2 regions of the Pseudoalteromonas sp. SR41-1 genome follow, and region 2 is predicted to be linked to the other one. Evidence: predicted binding sites of a transcription regulator. Region 2 holds the regulator's gene; the other holds the start of a gene.
What was found. The regulator NrdR, encoded in region 2, represses ribonucleotide reductase genes. The targets are predictions, from matches to a motif close to AAACACNANATNTNGTGTTT.
Positions count from the first base shown of each region.

Region 1: the regulator NrdR is predicted to act here: its motif matches at 2,082-2,101, upstream of nrdA (class 1a ribonucleoside-diphosphate reductase subunit alpha).

Region 1 is NZ_JACJEK010000028.1:26,880-30,305, reverse strand. Features, by position in the region: gene nrdA (class 1a ribonucleoside-diphosphate reductase subunit alpha) at 1-1,962, opposite strand, end outside; gene H5118_RS18990 (HAD family hydrolase) at 2,371-3,051, opposite strand; gene ubiG (bifunctional 2-polyprenyl-6-hydroxyphenol methylase/3-demethylubiquinol 3-O-methyltransferase UbiG) at 3,051-3,426, opposite strand, start outside.
Region 2 is NZ_JACJEK010000011.1:147,019-150,444, forward strand. Features, by position in the region: gene glyA (serine hydroxymethyltransferase) at 1-1,036, shown strand, start outside; gene nrdR (transcriptional regulator NrdR) at 1,452-1,901, shown strand; gene ribD (bifunctional diaminohydroxyphosphoribosylaminopyrimidine deaminase/5-amino-6-(5-phosphoribosylamino)uracil reductase RibD) at 1,904-3,037, shown strand; gene H5118_RS11675 (riboflavin synthase) at 3,054-3,426, shown strand, end outside.

The DNA.
Region 1 (3,426 bases), on a different contig from region 2:
TTGTTTTAAAATACCGTCTTTACTTGCTTTAACGCTAATATGTCCACGTGGTGGCTCAATACCGTTAGTTGCGTTAGAGATTTGCGACGATGTTTCTGATGGCATTAATGCACTTAGTGTTGAGTTACGCATACCGTGCTCTTTAATACTTGCACGTAGTGTATCCCAATCAAGATGAAGTGGCTCATCACAAATTTTATCTAAATCACGTTTGTACGTATCTGTTGGCATAATACCTTGTGAATACGTTGTTTCGTTAAACTTAGGACATGCGCCACGCTCTTTAGCAAGCTCGTTTGATGCTTTCATTAAGTAATATTGAATAGCTTCAAAGGTTTTATGTGTTAATGCATTAGCGCTGCCATCAGAATAACGTTTACCGTTTTTAGCTAGGTAGTATGCGTAGTTAATTACGCCTATTCCTAGTGTACGACGACCCATAGTTGCATTTTTAGCAGCCGGTACAGGGTAGTCTTGGAAATCAAGTAAGTTATCAAGTGCGCGTACTGCAAGTTCAGCTAGCTCTTCAAGCTCATCAAGTGACTCTATTGCACCTAGGTTAAACGCAGAAAGTGTACAAAGGGCAATTTCGCCTTCTTCGTCATTCACGTTATTAAGTGGCTTAGTTGGCAATGCAATTTCTAAACATAAGTTAGATTGGCGAATTGGCGCAACTTTAGAAATAAATGGGCTGTGTGTATTACAGTGATCCACATTTTGTAAATAAATACGACCAGTACTTGCACGCTCTTGCGCAAACATAGAGAAAAGCTCAATGGCTTTAATGCGTTTTTTACGAATAGACTCGTCTTGTTCGTATTTAACGTAAAGTGCGTCAAACTCAGCTTGGTCTTCAAAAAATGCATCATAAAGGCCAGGCACATCTGATGGGCTAAATAATGTAATGTAATCATCTTTAATTAAACGAGAGTACATTAATTTATTAAACTGTACGCCGTAATCTAGGTGGCGAACGCGGTTGTCATCTACACCACGGTTATTTTTAAGTACAAGTAGGTTCTCTACTTCTAAATGCCAAAGCGGGTAGAATAATGTTGCTGCGCCGCCACGTACACCACCTTGTGAACAACTTTTAACCGCTGTTTGAAAGTGCTTATAAAAAGGGATACAACCTGTGTGATACGCTTCGCCGTTACGAATATGGCTACCTAGCGCACGAATTCGACCTGCATTAATACCAATTCCCGCACGTTGTGAAACGTATTTAACAATAGCTGACGACGTTGCATTGATTGAATCAAGGCTGTCGCCACATTCAATCAATACACACGAGCTAAACTGGCGAGTAGGCGTACGTACACCCGACATAATTGGCGTTGGTAGAGATATTTTAAATAAAGATACTGCATCGTAAAAACGTTTAATGTAATCAGTACGTGTTTCACGTGGGTAATCTGAAAATAAGCTTGCCGCAACTAAAATATATAAAAACTGTGCACTTTCGTATATTTCACCCGATACACGGTTTTGAACGAGGTACTTACCTTCAAGTTGCTTTACAGCAGCGTAGCTAAAGTTAAGATCGCGAGAATGATCAAGGTATGCATCAAGCTCATCTAACTCTTGCTCTGTGTAATCTACTAGTAAATGAGCATCGTAGCGTTTATCGCCAACCATTTTTGTTACGTGGTCAAATAAACGTGGTGGCTCAAATTGACCGTACGCTTTTTTACGTAAATGGAATACAGCTAAACGTGCAGCTAAGTATTGGTAATCAGGCGATTCTTTTGAAATCTGATCCGCTGCTGCTTTAATGATGGTTTCGTGAATGTCTTTAGTACGAATACCGTCGTAAAACTGAATGTGCGACTTTAATTCAACTTGCGAAACCGAAACGTTGTTTAAACCTTCGGCGGCCCACTCAATAACGCGATGGATCTTATCCAGATCAAGAGGCTCTTTACGCCCGTCACGTTTGCTTACAGATAACTGTTGGTTCATTTGTCTGTATTCCTTGGGAATTATGTATTTTGACCAATGCTTTATACCTCGCCGGGGCAAGGTATATACTCATTTATTATAAGTTTCGCCATATTTGCGAATTTAATTGAATAACATTTGGCCACAATATCTGGTGTTGTTCAATTTAGAGATCACAAGATAGTGTGGTCTGAGTTGTTTTGCAAGGGACATAATTGCCCCTATTTGTGGATAACTTCGGGATAACGTATTTGTGTTAGTAGATACTCACCTTCGAACAATCATTTAAGTTGAAATATGCAAAAATCAACTAATGATCTGCTAAATTTACGCATTTTAAAAATAAATTTTGACTGCTTTTTTTATCAGCAAGCTTTGCGTAAAAACTAACACAATCACAATATATAGTGTTTATTAATTAACATGGCACTATATATGGTTAAAACCATCAATTGGGCTTTGCCAGTTAAAATCAGCATTCCAGCTGTTGGCTTCATCAATACTTGGTATGTAACCCCAAAGTGCCGTTGCTGTGCGCATACCTGCGGCTTTGCCTGCTTGTATGTCTCGCTGTGCATCACCAATGTATAAACAACGGCTTGGTTCTACTTGCATAAGCTTTGCACAATGTAGCAGTGGTAAAGGTGATGGCTTAGCTTCAGCTAAGGTGTCGCCACTTATTACTACACTAGCATTTTTCAATGCGGGAATTGCTGCCACTAAAGGGTCAGTTAAAAACCCTGGTTTGTTAGTCATGATCCCCCATTTGATCTTTTTCTGATCAAGGGCAATAAGCAACGATTCAACACCACTGAAGCAATGCGTGTGATTTGCTATGTTTGCAGCGTATTCGTCAACTAATTGCTTAATAAGCTCGCTTTGAGGTTGTGTGTCCCATAACTCTTTAAAACCAGCCTCTAATAATGCGCCTGCGCCGTTAGATGCCGCAGGACGGTATATGTCACTACTAACAGGCTCTATTTTATTATTAATGAGAACTGCATTTAAAGCCGCACCTAAATCATCAGCGGTGTCGAGTAGAGTGCCGTCTAAATCAAATAAAAATGCATCGTACTCAATAAGGGGGAGGGGGGCCTGAGAGGTAGCCATTAAGCTAACTTCTCAAAGTACAGTATGTAATTTACGCTAACGTCACTATTGAGCGTATATTGCTTTGATAGTGGATTATAAGAAAGGCCTGTACTTGCACGAACTTTTAAACCCGCTTGCTCTGCCCAAGCAATGAGCTGCGCAGGTTTTATAAACTTTTTATGGTCGTGTGTACCTTCAGGCACCATTTTTAAAAGCTTTTCAGCGCCAACAATAGCGTATAAATATGCTTTAGGTGTTTTGTTTAGGGTTGAAAAAAACACGTCTGCGCCTGGTTTGGCAAGTGCAGCTACGGCATGAATGATAGATGCTGGGTCGGGAACGTGCTCAAGCATTTCCATACAGGTTATTACATCAAAGCGCTCTGGGTGTTGC
Region 2 (3,426 bases):
TGAGCAATTAGCAATTGACCGTGCTAACGAGTTATTTGGTTCTGACTACGCAAACGTACAACCACATGCTGGTTCGCAAGCTAATGCTGCTGTTTTTCTAGCGCTATTAGAAGCAGGCGACACTGTACTTGGTATGAGCTTAGCTCATGGTGGTCACTTAACTCACGGATCACACGTAAGCTTCTCTGGTAAGCTTTACAATGCAATTCAATACGGACTAGATGAAACAACGGGCGAAATTGATTACGCACAGGTTGAAGCACTAGCACTTGAGCATAAACCAAAAATGATTATTGGTGGTTTCTCAGCGTACTCAGGTATTGTTGATTGGGCTAAATTCCGTGAAATTGCTGACAAAGTAGGTGCTTACCTGTTTGTTGATATGGCTCACGTTGCAGGTTTAATTGCGGCAGGCGTTTACCCAAGCCCAGTTCCTCATGCACATGTTGTAACTACAACTACGCATAAAACACTTGCTGGTCCTCGTGGTGGTTTAATTATCTCTGCATGTGGCGATGAAGCAATCTATAAAAAGCTTAACAGCGCAGTTTTCCCTGGTGGCCAAGGTGGTCCTTTATGTCATGTTATTGCAGCAAAAGCAGTGGCATTTAAAGAAGCGCTTCAACCAGAATTTAAAGTATACCAAACACAAGTTGTTAAAAACGCAAAAGCAATGGTTGCTGTAATGCAAGAGCGCGGCTACAAAATCGTATCTGACAAAACTGAAAACCACTTATTCCTACTCGATTTAATCGATAAAGATATTACTGGTAAAGATGCAGACGCAGCCCTTGGTAACGCTAACATCACAGTTAATAAAAACTCAGTGCCAAACGATCCACGTTCTCCGTTTGTAACATCTGGTTTGCGTATTGGTTCTCCTGCAATCACTCGTCGTGGTTTCAAAGAAGAAGAATCAAAAGAGCTTGCTGGCTGGATTTGTGACGTACTAGATAACATCACTGATGAATCTGTACAGGCGCAAGTTAAAGAAAAAGTAAAAGCAATTTGTGCAAAATTACCTGTTTACGCTTAATTGCATAAGCAGCAGTAATTTAGATCACATAGGCTAGGGGCCTGTTTATCTTTCGAGGTTTAATTTGCAGTAGCATGTTTGGTTTTTAGGCAAGGCAGAGTCTATGTAGTGTGGTTACTCCACACAAATAGGCGATAACGCAGCATAAATGCCAAACATGCACTGCCCTCGGGTTCGTCCTAGGGGCGATTTACTCTTTGTTGCCTACATGGATGTAGGTAAGGGGCGTGAGCAGGACGCGGAAGCTTTGCTCGGTTTTTACTTAGCCCACTAGGTTACAAACCTCGCGCCGCGATTAAATCACCCATAGATAGAACAAATTTAATCCTGAAAGGTCAACAGGCCCTATTTTTTTGCTAAGATAAAAGACCGCTATTTAGCGGTCTTTTTTGTTTTAAAACGGAAGTACCGAGCTATGCATTGTCCATTTTGTACCGCAAAAGATACTAAAGTTATTGACTCACGCCTTGTTGGTGGAGGCCATCAAGTTCGCAGGCGCCGTGAGTGCAACGACTGCCATGAGCGCTTTACTACATTTGAAGGCGCTGAACTGGTTATGCCTCGTGTTATTAAACAAGACGGCAGCCGCGAACCATTTAACGAAGATAAATTATTAAATGGCTTAAATCGCGCACTCGAAAAACGCCCAGTGAGCACAGAGCAAGTAGACGAAGTTGTGAATATAATAAAATCGCAGTTGCGTGCTACAGGCGAGCGAGAAATTTCAAGCCATTTGGTTGGTGAATGCATTATGGAAGCCCTCAAAAAGCTCGATAAAGTAGCGTATGTAAGATTTGCCTCTGTTTATCGCTCGTTTGAAGATATACGCGAATTTGGCGAAGAAATTGCCCGCTTAGGGGAGTAACAATGCAAAGCCAAGTTCCTTTTACTGAACATGATGAAATGTATATGGCACGCGCCATAGAACTTGCCAAAAAAGGCCGCTTTACTACCACACCTAACCCTAATGTTGGCTGTGTTTTAGTTAAAAATAATCAAATAATTGGTGAGGGTTTTCATCAATTAGCAGGTCAAGGCCATGCAGAAGTAAATGCACTGGCTGTCGCTGGAAAAAATGCACAAGGTGCAACGGCTTATGTAACGCTTGAACCGTGTAGTCATTATGGCCGTACGCCACCGTGCGCCGAAGGCTTAAAAGCTGCCGGTGTGGTAAAAGTAATTGCTGCTATGGTTGATACAAACCCACAAGTTGCTGGCAAAGGCCTTAAAATACTGAGCGACGCGGGTATTGACGTTGCTTACGGGTTACTCGAATCACAAGCTCGCGCACTTAACGTTGGCTTTTTTAAGCGTATGGAACAAGGCTTACCTTATGTGATTTGCAAAATGGCAGCGAGTATTGATGGTAAAACGGCGCTTAAAAATGGGCAAAGTAAGTGGATCACAAGTCCTGCTGCTCGACAAGACGTACAATTATACCGAGCGAAAAGCTGCGCTATTTTAACCGGTGCCGATACAGTGCTAGTAGACGATGCTAAACTTAATGTGCGACTAAGTGAGCTGCCTTGCACACTGCCTACTGATTTGCCGCTTCGCCAGCCCGTGCGTGTTATAATTGACTCTCAAAACCGTTTAACACCTGACCTTGCTTTATTTGAAATCCAAAGTGATGTAATAATATTTACGACTAAGGTTGATAAATCATTGCAATGGCCGCATTTTGTAAAGCATATTGAAGTCAGTGAAAGTAACGGTAAAGTTGATTTACAAGCCGTTTTAGAAAAACTTGGGCAACTGCAGTTTAATAATGTTTGGCTTGAAGCTGGCGCAACACTTGCTGGTAAAATGACAGAGCTTAATTTAGTTGACGAGTTTGTTTTTTATTTAGCGCCTAAACTAATGGGCCATGATGCAAAAAGTTTAGTTAATTTTCCTGAATTGACGAGTATGCAAAACACCGTTGATTTAACATTTAATGAATGTGCGCGCATTGGTGACGATTTACGTATCACCGCGTCAAAACTCATTAAAATCACTTAATAAAAAGAGTAGTGCTATGTTTACTGGGATAATAGAAGCCACAGGCAAAATTGCTTTATTACAAAAAAAACAAGGCGACTTAGCCATTCGTATCCAAAGTACTGATCTTGATATGACAGACGTAAAGTTAGGTGACAGCATTGCAACTAATGGTGTTTGCTTAACTGTAGTTGATAAACATATTGATGGTTTTAGTGCGGATTTATCTAATGAGACGATTAGTTTGACCGGTTTTGCTCACTATGCTTTAGGACAAACGGTGAATCTTGAAAAAGCCATGCAACCTGTTTCTCGTTTAGGCGGTCATTTAGTGTCTGGCCATGTTGATGGTATCGCAACAATTACAAGTATTACAGCAAACGCCAGAGCAACAGAATATTGGCTTACAA